DNA from 2 places in the Paenarthrobacter sp. NPDC058040 genome. Region 2 is predicted to be linked to the other one. Evidence: predicted binding sites of a transcription regulator. Region 2 holds the regulator's gene; the other holds the start of a gene.
The links. Region 2 encodes LexA, which represses DNA repair genes until DNA is damaged. Its sites were predicted from a motif close to TCGAACANNTGTTCGA; they were not measured.
Positions count from the first base shown of each region.

Region 1 (10,796 bases), on a different contig from region 2:
GTTTTCCGGATCCAGCGAACCCGTGGGAACGATCTCCGAGACCTGCACAATGGTGTGCTTCGCTGCGGCAGCCATGATCGGGCCGAAGTTCCGGGCGGTCTTGCGGTACACAAGGTTTCCCTTGCCGTCGGCCTTGAGCGCCTTGATCAGCGCGACATCGGCGTGGATCGGGGTCTCGAACACCTGCCACTTACCGTCCAGGAACCGGGTTTCCTTGCCCTCGGCCAGCGTGGTGCCGTACCCGGTGGGCGTGAAGAACCCGCCAATACCGGCCCCGGCGGCACGGATGCGTTCGGCCAGGTTGCCCTGCGGAACAAGCTCCAGTTCGATCTCCCCCGCGTGGTACTTGGCGTCGAAGTGCCAGGAATCGGACTGCCGCGGGAACGAGCAGATCATCTTCTTCACCCGGCCTTCCTTGATCAGCAACGCCAGGCCCTGGTCGCCTTGGCCGGCGTTGTTGTTCACCACGGTCAGGTCCTTCGCGCCGCAATCCATGAGCGCATCGATCAGTTCGAACGGCTGCCCGGCATTGCCGAACCCGCCGATCATCACCGTGGAGCCGTCCTTGATCCCGGCCACGGCCTCGCCAACAGTGTCAATGAAATTCAACATCGCCCTAACCCTTCACAGAACCAGTTACGTTTTCCAGCACCACGGCCAGGCCCTGCCCAACGCCGATGCAGATCGCCGCGACGCCCCAGCGCTGGCCCGAAGCCTGCAGCGACCGGGCCAACGTCCCCAGGATGCGGGTACCGGAGGCACCGAGCGGGTGGCCCATCGCGATCGCACCGCCGTGGCGGTTCACGATCGACGGGTCGATCCCCCACGCGTCCACGCACGCCAGCGATTGCGCGGCGAACGCCTCGTTAAGTTCGACGGCGCCAACCTGGTACCAGCCGATGCCCGCCTTCGCGAGGGCCTTGTTAGCGGCCTCCACCGGGGCGAACCCGAAGAACTGGGGATCGTTGCCGTGCGCACCACGGCCGGCGATGCGGGCCAGCGGCTCCAAGCCAAGAATCGAGGAAGCAGCCTCGGAGCCGATCCACGCCGCAGAAGCACCATCGGACAACGGCGAGGCATTCCCGGCGGTGACCGTACCGCCGTCGGGCCCTGAGCCCTCGGGACGGAACACCGTCTTCAACCCGGCCAACTTCTCAGCTGAAGACCCGGCACGGATGCCTTCGTCCCGGACCAGGTCCGTCCCCGGAACCGCCGTAACCAAAGAATCGTAGAAGCCTTCATTCCACGCAGCGTCCGCCAGATTATGCGAATCCGCGGCAAAAGCATCCTGCCGCTCACGCGTGATCCCGTACTTCTCCCGCAACCGCTCGGTGGCCTCGCCCAGGGAAATGGTCCAGTCCTTGTTCATGGCCGGGTTTACCAAACGCCAACCCAGCGTGGTCGAAGCCAGGGTCATGTCACCGGCCGGGTAGGGCTTGGACGTCTTCGGCAGCACCCACGGCGCGCGGCTCATGGACTCCGCACCACCAACCAGCACCACGTCCGCGTCGCCGGCGTTGATCTGCCGCGAAGCGATGATCGCGGCGTCCAAGGACGAGCCGCACAAACGGTTCACCGTCGTCCCAGGAATCGAGACGGGCAGGCCGGCAAGCAGCGTCGCCATGCGCGCGACGTTGCGGTTTTCCTCGCCGGCACCGTTGGCGTTCCCGAACACCACCTCATCAATCCGCTCCGGGTCCAGGCCGGGTGCACGCTTAACGGACTCCCGGACCACGTGGGCCGCCAAATCGTCGGGACGGACAGCAGCAAGCCCGGAGCCGAACTTGCCAAAGGGCGTGCGCACGGCATCGTACACAAAAGCCTGGTTCATAAGATTTCCTTTGTTTCTTGTTACCCAACTGGGTCGCATTTGTGCGCGTTTTGAGGGGTCTAAACGCGCTTAACTGCGACCTAGTTGGGTGAGTTGGAGCTAGTTGGGGGTGGATGCAGCGTCGATTTCTGCGAATACTTTTTGGGCCGTCTTGAACGCCGAGTTGGCCGACGGCACACTGCAATAAATGGCGGTCTGCAGCAGGATTTCCTTGATTTCGTCCCTGCTCAGGCCATTGTTGAGGGCTGCCCGGACGTGCATGGCCAGCTCCTCCCAGTGACCGTGGGCCACCAGCGCCGTGAGGGTGACCGCGGAACGCATCTGCCGGCTCAGCCCCGGCCGCGTCCAGATCCCACCCCAGGCGATCCTGGTGATCATGTCCTGGTAGTCCTCCGTGAAGGAATCCTTTCCGGCGTTGGCTCGGTCCACATGCGCGTCCCCGAGCACTTCGCGACGGACCACCATGCCAGCGTCGTAAATTTCCTGCGCGGTGGCCTCAGGCTGAACGGCACCGTTGTGTTCAGAGGTCATCGCCCGTTCTCCTTCATGAAGTTCCGCATCAAACCAGCCACGACGGCGGGCGACTCAGCGGGCGCAAGGTGCCCGACGCCGTCGAGCGCTTCAGCCACAGCGAACGTGCCGCCGGCCCGGATGCCAGCGGCGGTCTCTGAAGCGAACGGCGGCGGCGCCACTGTGTCCTCGACGCCGGCAATCGCCTGGGTGGGAACCGTGATGCTGCCGAGCTGCTCGCGGACATCGAACGCAGCGAGGGCTTCGCAGCAGAACGAGTAGCTGAAGCGATCGGCGTCGCGGAGGGCGTGCAGGAGCCGGCTGCTGATGTCCGGCTGGCGGTCCATGAACCCCTTGGCGAACCAGCGTTCAGCCGAGCCTTGGATCATCACCGGCGTACCAAGCGAGCGAACGGTTTCCGCGCGTTCCAACCAGCCTTCCGGGGTGCCGAGCTTGGCGCCGGTGCACTGCACGGACAGGCTGCGGAGCCGGTCGCCGTGCTTGATCCCGAGCTGCAGGCCTGTGGCCCCGCCCAGCGAGACGCCCGCGTAATGGAACCTCGCGCCCGGCGCAACGGAATCGACAAGATCGACGACGGCGTCAGCCAGTTCCGCGACATCGAACCCTTCCGTGGCGGCCGGCGAAATGCCGTGGCCGGGAAGGTCCCAGCCGATGACGTCGTACTCGTCGCCGAGGAGCGCAGCGGTTTCGGTCCAGAGAACAGTGGACGTGCCCAGCGACGGGCCCACCACCAGCAGCGGTTTGGTTCCGAGTTCGCGCTGCGGTGAAAGCAGTACGGCCTTGACAGTTGGCTTAGTCATCAGAGGCTCCCTTCGTTGAAGCGGTGAAGTCTGGGTAGGCGGCGAGGATGCGGCGGCTGATTTCCCGGGCTTCGCCCAGGTAGCTAGCGGGATCCAACAACGCTTCAAGCTCCGCATCGGACACCTTGTCCGAGGGAACCGCGTCGCGGAGCAGCTTCCGGTAGGTGTCCGCCTGCTGGGCGGCGGGAGCCGCAAGGGTTTCGTCGACGACGGCCTGCAGCTTCTGCTTTCCGTCCTCGCCCAGGAGAGGCCCGACGGCGGCCGCCACACCTTCGCTGAGCAGCAGCGGACCCGAGATCTCGAGGTTCCTGCGCATGGCCTCGGGGAAAACCCGGATACCTTCTGCGAGCTCGCGCAAATGAAGTGCGGCACCAACAGCCAGGGCCAGCAGCCGACGGAGGGCCGGCCATTCCGTGTGCCAGGCACCGTCGGGCCGCTCATCGTTGAAGGTTGCAGCGGCCAGGTGGAGCTGCGATGCCAGCCCGGGAGCTTGGAGCGCCGCGCTGCGGATCAGCACAGAGAGCACGGGGTTCTGCTTCTGCGGCATGGCCGACGAGACACCACGGCCGGCAGCCAGAGGTTCGCCGAGTTCACCCAGTTCCGGACGGCTCAGGAACAGCAGGTCCGCGGCGATCTTGCCGAAGGCATCCAGCAGGGAAGCCAAGGAATCCCCGAGGGACGTCACGGCCAAACGATTGGTGTGCCACGGGGCCGGCGCCGGGGCCAGGTCCAGCTTGGCGGCCAGGGAATCGGCCAGCGTGAACGGCGTTGAGCCAGAGCCGGCAGTCAGCTTGGTCCCGGAGGCCAACGTCCCGCCAGCCCCGCCGAACTGCACCGGCAACTCAAGCGATGCCAAACGCGCAGCCCCAGCGGCCACCCCGTGGAACCACTGCGCAGCCTTGAGCCCGAACGTATACGGAAGCGCGTGCTGCGTCAGGCTCCTGCCCACGCACAGCGTGTCCGCATGCTGTTCCGCCAAGGTGGCGAGCGCCGTCGTCGTTCTCTTGGCCTCAACCAGCAGAGCCGAAACGGTGCGGCTAGCCAGCAGCATGAGTGCCGAGTCGAGAACGTCCTGGCTGGTGAGGGAGGTGTGGACGGCTTTGCCCGCGCCGACCCCGGCTGCGTCCAGGCTGCGCACATGTGCGCGGAGTTCGCCGAGGAGCGGGATCACCGGGTTGGCACCGCCCTGGGCACGTTCGGCGATGACGGCGAGGTCGTAGTGATCGGGGTCGGCGGCTTCGGCCACCACAGCTGCCGACCCTTCCGGGGCCAACCCGGCTTCCTCGAGGACGGCCGCCCAGGCGGCTTCGACGTCGAGGATCGCCGCAATCACGGCACGGTCGCCCGTCAACGCCGTCACCGCAGGCGAGGCAGTGACGGGGCTGAGGAGGCCAAAGTCGCCGTCGGTCATGACTGGTCCGAGGCCAGATCCAGCGAACCGTCCTGCTGGAAGTCCAGGAACACGGTCTCGTCACCACCCTGCAGGCGGATGTCCCACGTGAGTCCGCCGTCGGGATCGCGGCGGGCGATCAGCGTCTTGCGGCGTTCGGGGTCGAGGGAGCTCAGCAGGGGATCGTTCGCCAGCGCTTCCTCATTTTCCGGCAGGTACACGCGGGTGAAGAGGCGGTTCATGAGGCCACGGGCGAAGACCGCGACGGAGATGAAGGGCGCCGCTCCAGCCTTAAGAGGCCCAGGGTTGACCGTGGTGAACGTGTACACCCCGGAGTTGCCCACGGAGCCGCGGCCCCAGCCGGTGAAGGTGTAGCCGTCACGGACCAGTGAGCCGGTTCGCTGGACGATGTTGCCTTCGGAGTCCGGCTGCCAGATTTCGAGGATGGCGTCCGGAATGGTGTTGCCCGCGCCGTCGTACACCGTGCCTTGGAGGCGGATGCTGCCGGGGCTGCCGGGTGCCAGGAGTTCGTTGTCCTTGTTAAAGGGAAGGGCGTAGCCGTAGAAGGGGCCAACGGTCTGTCCCGGTGTGGGTGCCAGCTTGCTCATGCGCTTACTCCTCGTCCCCGGCGTCGCCGTATGCTTCGTTTTCGGTCCAGGTCCGCTTGGAGCCGGTCAGGATGATGTCCCACTTGTAGCCGAGGGCCCATTCGGGGCTGGTGAGTTCGTGGTCGTACTGGGCTACGAGGCGGTCGCGGGCATCCTGGTCCACGATCGACTGGTAGATGGGGTCCAGGGGGAACAGTTGGTCGCCCGGGAAGTACATCTGGGTGACGATGCGCTGGGTGAACTCCGAGCCGAACATGGAGAAGTGGATGTGGGCCGGGCGCCAGGCGTTCAGGTGGTTCTTCCACGGGTACGCGCCGGGCTTGATGGTGGTGAAGGAGTAGGAGCCGTCGGCACCCGTGATGCAACGTCCGACGCCGGTGAAGTTGGGATCCAGCGGGGCGGGGTGCTGGTCCCGCTTGTGGATGTAGCGGCCCGATGCGTTGGCCTGCCAGATTTCCACCAGCTGGCCGGCAACCGGGCGGCCGTCACCATCAAGGACGCGGCCGGCCACGATGATGCGCTCACCCTGCGGCTCGCCGTTGTGCTGGATGGTCAGGTCCGATTCCAGCGCGTGCACATCCTGGTGTCCGAACGCGGGCGAGTAGAGCTCGATCGTCTCCGGGTCCGCGTGGTGCAGGCTCTTGGTGGGGTGCCGCAGGATGCTGCTGCGATACGGAGCGTAGTCCAGGCGCGGCATGGTTTCCGGCGCCTTGCCGTTCTTCAAGGCCTCGGCGTACCGGTCTCCGATGGACTTGATCTCAGCACTGAGATCCCCTTGGGTTTCCACTTTCTTGGAATCGTGCGCGGCATGCGGCTCAGCGGGCGGCACGAGTTCCTCGGATTCTTCGAGAGCTTGTGCAGTGGTGTCTTGCGGCACAGCCGGCTCCTTTCGGTTGGTGGGTTCTTTGTCAGGTCCAGGCAGCTATGCCCGGTGGAGTGAGTCGTATTGGACGGCGTGGCGGACGGGGGCGTTCGGGGCTCCGTAGCCGTCGTAGTTGCCGCGGCGCTCCACCATTTCGAAGAACACGCTGCCCACAGTGGCGGTGTAGAAGTGGAGGAATTCGCCGTTGGCGTCCCGGTCATACAGCAGGTTGAGTTCCTGGAGGGTGGCCAGGAAGCCGGGTTCAAGATCGAACCGGGCGTCCAGGTCCTCGTAGTAATTGGCCGGAATCTGCAGGAACTCAAGGCCACGATCGCGGGCGGACCGGGCCGTGGCCACGAGGTCCCCCACAGCGAACGCGATGTGTTCCTGATAAGTCTTGGGTGTGGATGCCTGCTGCACTGGAGCCAGATTGAGCACCAGCCGGACCGCGCCATCAGTGGTTTCCATGACCTGCGAGCGCACCAGGCCGCTGGGGCTCGGGACCTCCGCGAACGGCTGCGGTTCCAGGGCCAGCGCGCTGGTGTAGAAGAGGACGGCTTCGTCGAAGTGCTGCCAGGGCTGGGCCAGGTTTACGTGGTCAATCACGGCGCTTTGATGTGCGCGGGGGTGTTCCAGCCCCTCGCCGAACTCGTGGGTCCACGCGGCGGTGCCGTCCGGGCTTCCCTGACACAGGAAGATTTCGGTGGAGTCCGGAGCGGAGATGCCTTGGAAGACTTCTTCGTCGGCCTGGACTTTGCGCGCAACCACGGGCGCCTTGAGTTGCTGGGCGCGAGCGGAGGCAATCACTGGCGAATCGACGTCGAACCCCAAAGCGGCGATAGCCGGTTCCGAGTGCGAGGCCGCCTGCTCGTTGATGATCACGCGGGCCTGGCCCATGGTCCAGAGCTGGACGTCCTTGGTGCGGTGGCGGCCCTCGAAATCGAAGCCGAGCTGGCCCAGGAGCTTCTCGAGCTGCGCGGTGTTGTCTGCTTTGACCTCTGCGAAGTTGAATCCGGCAGGTTCGTTCACCTTGGGCAGCGTGGCCAGTTCCATGGGATAACGACGGCGGCTGGCGGCTTTGTCTTCCAGCGCCCCGTCCGCGGGGTTGCCTGCCAGCCACTTGGCGCTCTGTTCTTCGAGCCAGATGAGCGAACGCATGGCATCCACGGCCGTGCGCTCCACATCCGACTGGCGGAACACATCGTTGAAGACCTCCAGGGAAACCGGGCCCGTGTAGCCGGCGCGGACCACGTGGCCCATGAACTTGGCGAGCTCGAACTGCCCCTCCCCGGGGAAAACCCGGTAGTGACGGCTCCACGAGAGCACGTCCATGGAGAGCTTGGGAGCGTCGGCAACCTGGACGAAGAAGATCTTCTCAGCGTTGATCTGCTCGATCGGTGCGGTGTCCCAGTCCCGGGAAAGGATGTGGAACGAGTCCAGGCACGTGCCCAGGTTGGGGTGGTCCACGGCTTCCACCAAGCGGTAGGCGTGCTCGTAGTCGTTGACGTACTTGCCCCAAGCCAAGGCCTCGTAGGCAACCTTGACGCCGTGGTCCCCGGCCAGTTCGGCGAGTTCGGCCAGCTGTTCGGCCCGCAGCCCGTCGTCGTCGATGGTTGCCGTGGCTACGTTGGAGCAGACCAGGATGGTGTCCATGCCAAGGCGGGCCATGAGCTTGAACTTGGCCTCCGCCCGCTTCAGGTTGGCCTTCAGCAGCTCCGGGGTGACGCCGTCGAAATCGCGGAACGGCTGGTACAGATCGAGGCCGAGTCCCAGGTCCGCAGCCATCTTGCGGACGTCTTCCGGGCTGAGCGAAGACGTGACGAGGTCCTGCTCGAAGATCTCGATGCCGTCGAAGCCCGCGATGGCGCAGGCCTGCATCTTCTCCTTAAGCGTGCCGGACAGGCAGACCGTGGCGATTCCGGTTCGCATCAGTGGGCCGCCTTCACGAGTGCGGATTCTTCGGCGGCGATGAGGTCCAGGAAGTGTTCACGCATGCGGTCGCGGTCAGCGTCCTTTCCGGTGAAGATTCTGAAGGCGTCGGCCGCCTGACCGACTGCCATCCGGCCGCCGTCGAGCACGTCGCAGCCCTTGGCGCGCGCCTCGCGGACCAGTTGCGTTTCGATGGGGCGGTAGACGATGTCCGCAACCCAGTGCCGGGGTTCCAGGAGGTGGATGTCCAGGGGCAGGCCCGGGTGGGCGGCCATGCCGATCGGGGTGCAGTGGACCAGGCCGTCGGCGAGGGGCATGACCTGCTCCAGCTCAGTGGTGCTGCGCGGGGTGACGCTTGCTGCCGGAAAGAGCTCGCTGAGTTCGGCTGCGCGTTCCGCAGCCCTGCTGGCGTCCATGTCCACGAGGTCAAGGTGCTTGACGCCCGCCTTGAGCAGCGCGTAAGCGACGGCGGAACCGGCACCTCCGGCACCGAGCTGGACCACGCGATCCAGCTTGGCGCCCGGAAGGCCGTCCGCGAGCGCAGAGCCGAAGCCGGAGAAGTCTGTGTTGTGGCCGATGAACCGGCCGTCCTGGATGAGGACCGTGTTGACGGCACCCAGGCGACGGGCGTCGTCGGAAATTTCGTCAAGGTGCTCCAGCACCAACTGCTTGCACGGATGCGTGATGTTGAGCCCGTTGAAACCCATCCGCCGGGCTGCTTCGAGGAGATTCCCGACGGCGGTGGCCGGCAGCGCGAGCTCCAGCAGGTCGATGGGGCGGTACAGCAAGCGAAGGCCCTGCACATCGGCCTCGCGTTCGTGCATGGGCGGAGTCAGCGAGGGCATCACGCCTTCGCCAATCAGGCCCACCAGAACGGATTCGGCTCGGTTGCTCATCCTCAAGCTCCTTTTACTTTCACGGCCTGCCCGAAGCGTTCAACGCTGTCCGGACCGAACGTATGATTCAGATTACTACAGTTGTTCATATTCCGCACGTATGTTCTTATAGCGAACATTCGTGGATTTCGCATATGCGTTGCGGGGCCTCGTCTGCGCTATTCCTCGCGCATGGGGCGCAAAGCGGGCCTCACAACGGCAGTGCCCAACTTGTGGGGCCTATTCTGCGCGCTATTCCTCGCGCATGGGGCGCAAAGCGGGCCTCACAACGGGGTCATCGCTGGGGCAGGCGGGCCGCGAGTTCAGCCGCGGCTTCCTGCAGGGTTGGCACGTGCGCAATGAGCTCCTCCATGGTCAGGCGGAACACGGGGACCGCAACGGCGAGGGATGCGAAGGCATGACCCTGGGGATTCAGCACCGGCACGGCGACGGCGCGCATGCCGATCTCGTTCTCCTCGTCCATCACGGCGTAGCCCTGGCGGCGCACCTGCTCGATCTCCTCGCGGAACTTGTCGCGGTCCGTGATGGAATGCTCCGTCAGTGCTTCAAGAGGAAGGTCCTCGAGCAAGCGCTTGCGTTCAATCTCGGATTCGAACGCGATGATCGCCTTGCCCACGGATGTCGTATGCAGCGCGCCGAGATGGCCAGGATCGCTCGTGACCCGGAAGGTCTTGGGACCGTCCACCTTGTTAACCGTGAGGTGGTGGTCGCCGTCGCGAACCGAGAGGATGGTGGCCTCATGTGTGCGCTCAGTAACGCGCTGCAGTACAGGCAGTGCAGTCGCAGCAAAGCCATGGTGATTGGAGACGCGCTGGCCGAGTTGGAACACGCGAAGGCCCAAGTGGTAGCGGCGACCATCCGGCTCATAGTCCACAAAGCCGTCCCGGGTCAGCGAGCCCAGCAAGCGGTACGTCGTGCTGAACGGCAGGCTTGCACTCCTCGCAAGATCCGCGGCGCTGGCGCCCTTCGGTTCGTTGCCCAGCAATACCAAAAGGCTCAAGGCCTTGCCGACCATGTCGGTCTTTGTGTCCTCTTTCACACTCATAAGTGAAATGCTCTCATATCGTGAGAGCTATTTCTAGATGGTGATTACTTCTCTTGACAAGTGACCCCACTCACAGCCACTATTGCTGTATTACACAAGTAGCTCTCACCATGTGGTTACTTATCGGGAAGATCCGGCCGCACCTCGCTTGGCACTCCCACTCAGCTTTACCGACATCGTCGTCACAGAAGGAACACCCCAATGAGCCAAACAATGCCGTCAGCGACGCCAGGCACAGCAACAACGCAGGGAACACCCAAGAAAGCGGCACTCGCCAGCTTCCTCGGCAGCGCCGTCGAGTACTACGACTTCTTTATCTTCGGATCGGCAGCGGCCCTGATCTTCCCGCACGTCTTCTTCCCGGATGCGGACGCCAACGCCGCGATCATGTCCTTTGCGACCTTCGGCTTCGCCTACGTCGCCCGCCCTGTGGGCGCCATCATCCTGGGGCACTTCGGTGACAGGATCGGCCGCCAGAAGGTCCTCATGTTCACGCTGGTCCTCATGGGCGCAGCAACCTTCGTGATCGGCTGCCTCCCCGACTTCAAGACCATCGGCTGGTGGGCACCCGTCCTGCTGGTGCTGGCACGTCTCGCTCAGGGGCTCTCTGCCGCCGGCGAGCAGGCCGGCGCCTCGTCGATGACGTTGGAGCACGCTCCGGACAACCGCCGTTCGTTCTTCACGTCATGGACCCTGACGGGTACGCAGGGCGGCCAGATCCTCGCAGCACTCGTCTTCATCCCCGTGGTGGCACTTCCGGACGAGATCAAGTACGGCATCGGCTGGCGTATCCCGTTCTGGCTGAGCGCCGTGGTTGTCATGGTGGCCTACTTCATCCGCCGTACCCTGCACGAGCCGCCGGCGTTTGCGGAGGCCAAGAAGAACAACCAGATCGCCAAGCTCC
Region 1 covers NZ_JBHVRN010000023.1:4,148-14,943, forward strand. Annotated here, with positions in the region: gene ACFVSJ_RS23140 (3-oxoacid CoA-transferase subunit A) at 1-612, opposite strand, end outside; gene ACFVSJ_RS23145 (thiolase family protein) at 617-1,831, opposite strand; gene pcaC (4-carboxymuconolactone decarboxylase) at 1,931-2,362, opposite strand; gene ACFVSJ_RS23155 (alpha/beta fold hydrolase) at 2,359-3,162, opposite strand; gene ACFVSJ_RS23160 (adenylosuccinate lyase family protein) at 3,155-4,573, opposite strand; gene pcaG (protocatechuate 3,4-dioxygenase subunit alpha) at 4,570-5,160, opposite strand; gene pcaH (protocatechuate 3,4-dioxygenase subunit beta) at 5,165-6,037, opposite strand; gene ACFVSJ_RS23175 (bifunctional sugar phosphate isomerase/epimerase/4-hydroxyphenylpyruvate dioxygenase family protein) at 6,083-7,951, opposite strand; gene ACFVSJ_RS23180 (shikimate dehydrogenase) at 7,951-8,847, opposite strand; gene ACFVSJ_RS23185 (IclR family transcriptional regulator) at 9,122-9,892, opposite strand; gene ACFVSJ_RS23190 (MFS transporter) at 10,094-10,796, shown strand, end outside.
Region 1: the regulator LexA is predicted to act here: its motif matches at 8,940-8,955, upstream of ACFVSJ_RS23180 (shikimate dehydrogenase).

Region 2 (10,796 bases):
GAGGTGGCGCGCCCTGGTCTTTCGGTCAGCATGGGAAACCCCCACACAGTGGTGGCGCTGGCCGAGCTCAGTGAACTGTCGGCCACCCAGCTTTTCCGGGCACCCGTGGTTGATCCGAAGCCCGCCAACGGCACCAACGTTGAGTTCGTCGTCCCAGCCGAACCTTTGGTCCATGAGGGTGTCGGATCGATCACCATGCGTGTCCATGAGCGCGGTGTCGGCGAAACCCAGTCCTGCGGCACGGGGGCTTGCGCGGCCGCGGTCGCCATCCGTCACTGGGCCGGAAGCACTGCGCCCAACGCGTGGCACGTCAACGTTCCCGGCGGCGTGGTGGACGTCAAGTTCTTCCCCGGACCGGATGGCCGCGAGCACGTTGAACTCAGCGGCCCCGCTGTCATCGTTGCTAAAGGGACGCTTTCCTGACCCTGAGGATCCTGAACGATTTGGAGGTGCTTTCACGGGACACCGTGAAGGACTTGTCCAGTTCGGCCGCGAGCCAGCGCTGCAGGGAATCCGAACCCAGGTTCTTCTGGACCACCAGCCAGGCATTGCCGCCTGGCGCCAGCCGGGGCAGCCAGGTCAGCAACAGGGAGTGAAGTTCGTCCTTGCCGATCCGGATGGGCGGGTTGGACCAGATGGTGGAAAATTCGACGTCGGCGGCCACCTCGTCGGGGAGGCTCGCCTTGACGTTGCCCAGCCCGAGCGACGCCGCGTTCTCGTTCGTCAGGGCGATGCAGCGCTCGTTGACGTCGACGGCGTACACCTGCGCGGATGGGGCCATCAGTCCCATCGTCAGGGCAATTGGGCCCCAGCCGCAGCCGATATCCAGCAGGTTCCCGCGGGGTGAAGGCGGCGGGACATCAGACAGCAGAATTGCCGTGCCCTTGTCTATGCCATCCGGGCTGAAAATTCCCGAGGAGGTCTGCAGGTGCCGGGTGGCGCCGGCGAGTTCCACCGTCAAGGGCTTGCGGGTGAAGGGACCGGCGGGTTGGGCGCTGAAATAGTGTGCAGACTCCATAATTTGCCAGATTAGTTGGCGATCGGCGGCTTGGGAAACTGCGGGCCGGGTGAGCCGGTTTGACACACGATGCTACTGTGGAAGGCATGTTCTTGATCTTTGAGTAACCAGCCGAACTACGGCACCGCCCGCGATGCAGGACAACGCAACCGGATCACTCTACGTGACCAGCGCCGTCCATTCCGCCCGGTAGGTTCCCCGGCCAGTCTGCTCGCCGTTAGCGGCAGCAGACACTCAGAAGATCTCCCAATTCCCGGTCTTTGCCGCACCCTCCGGTACTGGCTTCACCAGTTCCACTGGATATGCGTGGGCACCTTCGGGAATTTGCGCCTTCTTCAGGTGGACAGGACCTCCCCGCGGATCGAACCGCCACAACTCCGCCATGGCCAGCCAGCCACATTGCCGCCGGCTGCCGGCAGCCCTACAGGAGGCCCACTTGGCCCAAGCACGTCAGCCCAGCGCGAATACCGAAGCGCCGCACAGCAAACAGCACTATTCTGGAATTGCCGAACAGTCTAAGGAGACCATGACCACCCAGAAGCACTCCGGATCCGATTCCGACGCCCAGGACATGAGTCCTGAAGAAATCCAGGCCGTCATCGACCGGATTCTGTCCAAGGATGTACCAGCGCAGGCGTCCGGGGATTCCGACGCCAAGGGCGTGTTTGGCAAAGCCCAAGCAATCTCCACGCTTGATGAAGAGCACAGCATCTACGATGGCGAGCAGGAAGACCTCGCCGAACGCCGTGCGCTCCGCCGGACGGCGGGCCTTTCCACGGAACTCGAGGACGTCACTGAAGTCGAGTACAGGCAGCTGCGCCTTGAACGCGTAGTCCTTGCCGGGCTCTGGACCGAGGGCACGTTGGCTGATGCCGAGAACTCCCTCAGGGAGTTGGCGGCGCTTGCCGAAACCGCGGGCTCCGAGGTACTGGACGGACTGGTCCAGCGCCGTACCAAACCGGATCCCGGAACCTTCCTGGGCTCGGGCAAGGCGCAGGAACTCAAAGCAATCGTTGCTTCCACCGGTGCCGATACCGTAGTGGTTGATACCGAGCTTTCGCCGTCCCAGCGACGTGGCCTGGAAGACATCGTGAAGGTCAAGGTAGTTGACCGGACCACGTTGATCCTGGACATTTTCGCCCAGCACGCAAAGAGCCGCGAAGGCAAGGCCCAAGTGGAACTGGCCCAGCTGGAGTACCTGCTCCCCAGGCTCCGTGGTTGGGGTGACTCCATGTCCCGCCAGGCCGGTGGCCAGGTGGGTGGCGCCGGCGCCGGCATGGGTTCGCGTGGTCCCGGTGAAACCAAGATCGAGCTGGATCGCCGCCGTATCCGTACCCGGATGGCCAAGTTGCGTCGGGAGATCGCCGCCATGAAGCCGGCGCGCGAGACCAAGCGGGCCAACCGCCGTCGTAATGCCGTGCCTTCCGTAGCGATCGCCGGCTACACCAACGCCGGCAAATCCTCACTGCTCAACCGCCTGACGGATGCCGGTGTCCTGGTGGAAAACGCCCTGTTCGCCACGCTGGACCCCACAGTCCGCAAGGCCCAGACGCCGGACGGGATCGGCTACACCCTGGCCGACACCGTGGGGTTTGTCCGCTCGCTGCCCACGCAGTTGGTTGAAGCGTTCCGCTCCACGCTTGAGGAAGTGGCGGACTCAGACCTGATCCTGCACGTCGTTGATGCCTCACACCCGGATCCGGAAGGGCAGATCGCCGCCGTGCGGACGGTCTTCAGCGAAGTCGATGCCCGGAAGGTTCCGGAAATCATCGTCCTGAACAAGGTGGACGTGGCGGATCCCTTCGTGGTTGAGCGTCTCCGGCAGAAGGAGCCGCGGCACGCCGTGGTCTCCACGCGCACGGGGGAGGGAATCGCTGAACTCCTGGAGACCATCAGCCAGTCGATTCCTCGGCCGGGCGTCCGCCTGGAGGTGCTCATTCCCTACAACCGCGGCGAGATGATCAACAAACTCCACAACTCCGATGCCGAAATCCTCAGCCTTGAGCACGAGGAAAACGGCACGCGCGTGGTGGCGTTGGTCCGTGAAGGCCTGGCTGCCGAGCTGGAGTCGTTCGTCAGCAATGGTTGAGAAGGTGGCGGCGGAACCCGCTGCGTCGGTGGGGGAGAAGTTCACCCTGGAGTTGTTGGACAAAGCTGTTGCGGGCATGGGCGGCCAGAGCCGCACAGGCCAGCATGAAATGGCCAAGCGCGTTGCCCGGGCCATCGAGTCCGGCGAGCATCTGCTGGTACAGGCAGGGACGGGGACGGGTAAGTCCTTGGCTTACCTGATCCCGTTGATTGCCCACTCAATGGACAGCAACAAGCCGACGCTGGTGTCCACCGCCACCCTGGCCCTCCAGACCCAGATTGTCGGGAGGGATCTTCCCCGCCTGCTGGAGACCATCAACCCCGCCTTGGAACGGCCGGTAAACGTGGCGCTCGTCAAGGGCCGGGCCAACTATGTGTGCCTGCAAAAGCTCGAGGGGGGCTTTCCCAGCGAAGAACCATCCGAGGGCCAGCTCTTTTCCCTCGGCGAGGACACCAGCGTGCCGCACTTCGCGGCATCCGTGGGCGGGCCGTCGTCACAACTGGGCAAGGAAGTGGTGCGCCTGCGCGAGTGGGCGGAGAAGACCGCCACCGGCGACCGCGACGAATTGATGCCGGGTGTCACGGACCGGGCCTGGCGGCAGGTCTCCGTGACCTCCATGGAATGCCTGGGGGCGCAAAAATGCCCCATGGCTGAAGAATGCTTCAGCGAGCAAGCGCGCGCCCGGGCGGCGGAGGCTGACGTGGTGGTCACCAACCACGCGATGCTGGCCGTGAGTGCCTTCGAAGGATTGGCTGTCCTGCCCGAATATGACGTGGTGGTGGTGGACGAAGCCCATGAACTGCAGGATCGGGTCACCGGGGCTGTGTCCGGGCAGTTGTCCGTAGCCATGATCCATGCTGCTGCGTCCAGCGCGCGCAAGCACACCGCCATTACCGTCGATGCTTTGAACGCCGCTGCCGACAGGCTGGATATGGCCATCATGGGCGTGCCCAACGGGCTGGTGCCCAGCGGTCTCAACGACGAACAACTCGACTGCCTGGACCAGTTGCGCGACGCCACCAGGGCAGCGCTGTCCGATTCGAAGACGGATTCGTCCAACGCGGTGGACGGTGGACGCCAGCTGGCCCGTTCGCGGCTCATGCTCATCCTTGAACTGTCTGAGCGTTTGCTTGCCGCAAAGGAAAACCGTGAAGTGGTGTGGTTCTCAAGAAACAGCACCTTCGACCCCCAGCAGGGTTACTCGCAGCCCGATGAGACTGCTCCCGCACTCATCAATATCGCACCGCTGAGTGTCGCCGGCCGCTTGCGGGAAGGCCTGTTCGCTGGCCACACGGTGGTCCTGACCTCCGCCACGCTGGCCATCGGTTCCGCCTTCGAGCCTGCTGCCGGCGGGCTTGGCCTGCTGGGGGACGGCGCACCAAGCTGGACTGGCCTGGATGTGGGGTCACCTTTCGACTACCCGAAGCAGGGCGTCCTCTACGTGGCGAAGCACTTGCCGAAGCCCGGCAGGGGAACGTCCCCGGAAGCACTGGACGAACTGGAGGACCTCATCAGGGCATCCGGCGGAGGAGCATTATGTCTGTTCTCCTCCCGGCGCGCAGCCGAGGAAGCCGCTGACGCCATGCGTTTGCGCCTTGATGTGGACATCCTGTGCCAAGGCGAATCCACCATGGCAGCCCTGGTGAAGCAATTCGCCGACGAACCTGACACGTGCCTCTTCGGCACCATGTCACTGTGGCAGGGCGTGGATGTGCCGGGTGGCTCGTGCCGCCTGGTGGTCATCGACCGGATTCCTTTCCCGCGGCCCGACGATCCCCTCATGACGGCGCGCTCACGAGCTGTTGCCCAATCCGGTGGAAATGGGTTCATGGCCGTTTCGGCGACGCACGCTGCCATCCGCCTCGCCCAGGGCGCCGGACGACTGATCCGGTCGACGGGAGACAAGGGCGTGGTGGCGATCCTCGATCCGCGGCTTTCCACTGAAAGGTACGGGGGATTCCTGCGGGCCGCACTGCCGCCCTTCTGGGCCACGACGGACCGTAAGATCGTCCATGGTGCGCTGGAAAGGCTGGCCCGGACGGGGCGCTGAGTCCGCCGTGTGCGCCCTTGCCTCGGCTGTTGCGGGCGTCGCTGCCCGCAGTAACTGCTCCTAGAGGGAGCGCAGTACCGAAACGACCTTGCCCATAATGGTGGCTTGGTCGCCAAGGATGGGTTCGTACTGGGTGTTCTGGGGGAGCAGCCAGGTGTGGCCGTCCCGCTGGCGGAAGGTTTTCACCGTGGCTTCGTCGTCAAGCAGGGCTGCGACAATGTCGCCGTTGACGGCGTCGTTCTGCCTGCGGACAACAACCCAGTCGCCATCGCAAATGGCTGCGTCGATCATCGAGTCACCGGCCACTTTCAGCATGAAGAGTTCGCCGTGGCCCACCAGTTGCCGGGGCAGGGGCAGGACATCCTCAACGGTCTGGTCGGCCAGGATCGGTCCACCGGCGGCGATGCGGCCCACCAAGGGAACCAAGGCGGTGTCGCTGGCACTTGCCAGTTCCGTAACAGCCAGCCCACCGGCGCTGCGCAATGTGGCAGGAGCTTCGACGCCTGGAATGGTGGCACCGCCGTCAAGGGTCAACGGCATGAGGACTTCCATGGCCCGGGGACGCTTAGGGTCCCTTCTCAGGTATCCGAGCTTTTCCAGCTGGGACAACTGGTGGGTGACACTCGACAAGCTGGCCAGCCCAACGGTGTCCCCGATCTCGCGCATGCTGGGCGGGTAGCCATTCTCGTTGACTGAACGCTGGATGGTTTCAAGGATCTTCTTCTGACGGACGGTCAGGCTCTTGGGACTTTTGGGGGGCTGATGGCTCCGCAGGGGTGCCCCGCCGCCTGTGGCTTTCGCTGCCATGTTCGCCATCGCCCTTCCGTTCCGCCCGGTCGCGTTCTGCACGCTTCCGGGGACGTGGGTCCGAAAAATGTCAGACCCTCCTGATGCACTGAATCCGTGCTTGTTTCTTCCCTCAAACCTAGGCCAGGCACAAGCGTTTATCAAACATTTGTTCTAGCGAGTCTCGACACCGTTCGTTGATAAGTGCTAAAAATGTCGTAGCAAGGTTCGAATATGTGTTCTATAAATCCGAAACGCAGCTTCGATGTTCGAAGAAAGTGTTCGAACATCGCCGCCGCGGCGGTGAAGACAAGGTATCGGCAGCAGGGTTCCGGGTTTCCGGGGCCAGGCAATCGCTCAGAAGGGCTCAGCTCATGTCCGCAGTAACAACGTTCCAAGAGTTCCGCAACGCGCCGGCACCCACCCGCATCCGGCTCACACGGCGCGGGCGGATCGTTTTCTTTGGCATCCCCGCGATGTTGCTGGTGGCCGCACTGCTGAGTTTTGCGGGCTTCCTCACCTCGCCTGCCAAGGCTTCGGATTCGCAGTCGCAGCTTCAGCCGCCGGTTGCCGTCAGCGTGACCGTGCAGCCGGGACAGTCATTGTGGGGCATTGCAGGCGCTGCTGCTCCCGAGCGCGATCCGAGGGATGTCATCGCGGAGATCATCCAGTTGAACGACCTCCGCGGTGGACGGATCACCCCGGGCCAGCAACTGTTCGTACCCGCCAATTAGCCGGTCCAGCCGGCAAAGGGAGGTCCCCGTCAGGCCCCGTCCGGCGTCACAGTTACAAGGCAGTCAGCGGCGCCCCTTAAACTGTTGGGGTGACTGACCAGCTTGAGCGACTCGACCGACTTCCCCTCCGGACCAATCTGCGTGGGCTGAGCCCCTACGGCGCACCGCAGCTTGATGTTCCGATTCTGCTCAACGTCAACGAGAACACCCATGGGGTCCCGGCCGACGTCCAAGCCGCGATCACCGAAGCAGTTGCTGCCGCCGCTACCGGATTGAACCGCTACCCGGACCGTGAATTTACCGAGCTCCGCGAAGCGCTGGCCGGGTTCCTGGGCCACGGACTGACTCCCGCAAATATCTGGGCCGCCAATGGATCCAACGAGGTGCTCCAGCAGATCCTGCAGGCCTTCGGTGGTCCTGGCCGCAAGGCCCTCGGCTTCCCTCCCACGTATTCCATGTATCCACTCCTGGCCAGCGGTACGGACACGGAATACGTTCGTGGCGTGCGGGGCGAGGACTTCAGCTTGGATGCCGCATCTGCAGCCGCGCAAGTGGCGGAGACGGGAGCCAATATCGTGTTCCTGTGCTCGCCCAACAACCCGACCGGAACGGGTCTTGGCCTGGACGTCGTGGAGGCTGTCTATGAAGCCGGAGAAGCAAGCCAGGCAATCGTGATCGTGGATGAGGCGTACCACGAGTTCGCCCACGACAATACGCCCAGCGCCCTGACCTTGCTGCCAGGCCGCCAGCGGCTCATCGTTTCGCGCACCATGAGCAAGGCTTTCGCCTTGGCGGGGGCACGCCTCGGTTACATGGCCGCGGCTCCCGAGGTCACCGATGCCCTCCGGCTGGTCCGTTTGCCGTACCACCTGTCGGCAGTGACCCAGGCTACGGCTCTGGCGGCCCTGCAGCACCGCGAGGCTTTGATGGCCGACGTCGAGGACATCAAGGTCCAGCGGGACCGCATCGTTACAGAGTTGCTTCGCATGGGCCTGAAGCCTGCGGCCTCGGACTCCAACTACGTTTTCTTCGGTGGACTGGAGAACCCGCACGCCATCTGGCAGGGGCTGCTGGATGCGGGGGTCCTGATCCGTGACGTTGGAATCCCTGGCCACCTGCGGGTTACCGCCGGCACCGAACCGGAGACCACGGCCTTCCTGGAAGCGCTGGAAGCCCTCCTGGCCGGCGACGCCAATGCGGCGTCCGGGCAAGGCTGAAAGCCACCCACTTAGACTTATCCATAGATCCATTTCCCATTTCGTGTTAAGGACGTTCCTCCCATGAGCGAAACCGGCGCCACGCCGTCCGCTGCCCGTACTGCGCGCATGGAGCGCACCACCAGTGAGTCTTCTGTCCTGGTGGAGATCAACCTGGATGGTTCCGGTGTCTCGGACATCAGCACCTCGGTCCCGTTCTACGACCACATGCTGACGGCGCTGTGCAAGCACTCCCTGATCGACATGACGGTCAAGGCGACGGGGGACACCCACATCGATGCCCACCACACGGTGGAGGATGTGGCCATCACCTTCGGCGAGGTCCTTCGTACGGCTTTGGGAAACAAAGCCGGTATCCGACGTTTCGGCGAAGCCACCGTCCCGCTCGATGAAGCACTGGCACACGCCGTGGTGGACGTCTCGGGCCGACCCTACCTGGTACACGGCGGCGAGCCTGCGGGCCAAGAGTACCACTTGATCGGCGGGCACTTCACAGGCTCGCTGACCCGGCACGTGTTCGAGGCCATCACCCTCCACGCGGGTATCTGCCTGCACATGAACGTCCTGGCCGGACGCGACCCGCACCACATTGTCGAAGCGCAGTTCAAGGCCTTTGCCCGCGCTCTTCGTGCCGCTCTTGAGTCCGACCCCCGCGTGGAGGGCATTCCTTCCACCAAGGGAGCACTATGAGCAACCAGATCCTCAAGGACGGTGCGGTGACGGATGCGTCCGCTGCCGCCAAGCCGGAGTCGCCCGACGGGAAGCCCACGGTGACCGTCCTGGATTACGGTTCCGGGAACGTGCGCTCGGCTGTCCGTGCCCTGGAACGCGCGGGTGCCCACGTGGTGTTGAGCGCCAAGCCCGAGGACGTGCTGAACGCCGATGGGCTGGTGGTTCCCGGCGTCGGCGCCTTCGAGACTGTCATGAAGGAACTCAAGGCGGTGGACGGCATCCGGATGATCGGTCGCCGTGTAGCAGGCGGTCGCCCGGTCCTCGCCATCTGTGTTGGCCTTCAGGTGCTCTTCGAGGCCGGCGTGGAGCACGGCACCGAATCCGAAGGAATGGCCGAGTGGCCGGGCAAGGTGGAGCTCTTGCCCGCTCCCGTGGTTCCGCACATGGGATGGAACACGGTGGATGTGCCCGAGGGGTCCAAGCTCTTCGCGGGCGTTGAGGACGAGCGGTTCTACTTTGTGCACTCCTACGGCGTGCAGGAATGGAACTTCGACGTGGTCCAGCCCCGGATGGCCCCGCCCAAGGTGACCTGGTCCGAGCACGGGGCACGGTTCATCGCGGCAGTGGAAAACGGACCGCTGTGCGCAACCCAGTTCCACCCGGAAAAATCAGGCGATGCCGGGGCGCGGCTGCTGCGCAACTGGGTTGACGGCCTCCGAAAGCCCGAAGGCGCCGCCTGAATGTGGTCCGTAGTGCTCATGGGGTTGGCCGGCCTCTTGGTTGGCGGAGGCATCTCCTTCCACCAGCAGAAAAAGCCCCTCTGGGTTTCCATTTCCTTTTACGCGCTGGCCGGGATGTCCCTCCTGGCCGCCTACCTCCTGACGCTTCCGGGCAACTGACCCGGCGTTCCCATCAACTGCAAGGATCCACATGACCACCTCCGCACAGTCCGTTCTGGAACTCCTTCCCGCCGTCGATATTGTTGACGGCCAAGCGGTCCGCCTCCTGCAGGGGGAGGCAGGCTCGGAAACCAGCTACGGGACGCCCCTGGAAGCAGCCCTGAACTGGCAGGAAGCCGGAGCCGAGTGGGTGCACATGGTGGACCTGGACGCCGCCTTTGGCCGGGGCAACAACGCGGACCTGATCAGCGACGTGGTGTCCCAGCTCAACGTGAAGGTGGAACTCTCCGGTGGGCTGCGGGACGACGAGTCGCTGGAGCGTGCCCTGGCCCTTGGTGTTGCCCGCGTGAACCTCGGCACGGCCGCACTGGAAAACCCGGAGTGGACCCGCCGTGCCATTGAGCGCTTCGGCGACAAGATCGCCGTCGGGCTTGACGTCCGCGGAACCACGCTGGCCGGCCGCGGGTGGACCAAAGAAGGTGGCGACCTCTGGGAGGTCCTGGCCCGCCTGGAGGACGCCGGCTGTGCCCGCTACGTGGTCACTGACGTGACCAAGGACGGCACGCTGCAGGGTCCCAACGTTGACCTGCTCCGCCAGATGGTGGAGAAGACCGGCAAGCCCGTGGTTGCATCCGGTGGTATTTCCAGCCTCGAGGATCTGCGGGTCCTCCGCGAGTTGGTCCCGCTGGGCGTTGAAGGTGCGATTGTGGGCAAGGCGCTGTACGCCGGTGCCTTCACGCTTCCCGAAGCGCTGGACGTCGCCGGCCGCCGCTGATGGCCGGACACCAGGAACACCGCCGCGAGCTTCCCGGGCACATTGCCGCCGCCTTGGCCGGAGCGGGCGGTGCCACTGACTCTGCCGGGCAGCCCTGGGCGGGACGCAGCCTGAGCGGCGAGGCTGCAAAGATCCACAACTTCGAGGACGACGACGGCTCGGCCGATTCCGGTTACCTGGCTGCAGTCGCGGCCCTCCTTGCCGGCGCGGGAAGCGAAGCCGGGGTAGTGGCGTCGCTTGCCACGGCCCGGGTATTTGTGCCGGTGGTCGCGACGCTCGCCGAAGAAGCCGACGGCGTGGATGGCCTCCACGCGGACAAGCAGGCCGATATGGCGTTGGTCACGCTCAAGGCCCCTGATGGGCGCACGGCCATGCCGGTCTTTACATCCTCGGCCGCTCTGGAGAGGTGGCATCCGGAAGCCCGTCCTGTGGCTGTATACGCGGCCCGGGCGGCGCTTTCCGCGGTGTCCGAGGGCGCACAACTGCTGGTCTTGGACCCGGGCTCCGATTTCACCTTCGTGGTGCGGCGGCCGGCCATGTGGGCGCTTGCCCGGCA
Region 2 covers NZ_JBHVRN010000001.1:576,398-587,193, forward strand. Annotated here, with positions in the region: gene dapF (diaminopimelate epimerase) at 1-423, shown strand, start outside; gene ACFVSJ_RS02565 (class I SAM-dependent methyltransferase) at 404-1,018, opposite strand; gene hflX (GTPase HflX) at 1,545-3,107, shown strand; gene ACFVSJ_RS02575 (ATP-dependent DNA helicase) at 3,100-5,157, shown strand; gene lexA (transcriptional repressor LexA) at 5,218-5,964, opposite strand; gene ACFVSJ_RS02585 (LysM peptidoglycan-binding domain-containing protein) at 6,318-6,677, shown strand; gene ACFVSJ_RS02590 (histidinol-phosphate transaminase) at 6,767-7,894, shown strand; gene hisB (imidazoleglycerol-phosphate dehydratase HisB) at 7,958-8,584, shown strand; gene hisH (imidazole glycerol phosphate synthase subunit HisH) at 8,581-9,306, shown strand; gene ACFVSJ_RS02605 (hypothetical protein) at 9,307-9,465, shown strand; gene priA (bifunctional 1-(5-phosphoribosyl)-5-((5-phosphoribosylamino)methylideneamino)imidazole-4-carboxamide isomerase/phosphoribosylanthranilate isomerase PriA) at 9,497-10,240, shown strand; gene ACFVSJ_RS02615 (SseB family protein) at 10,240-10,796, shown strand, end outside.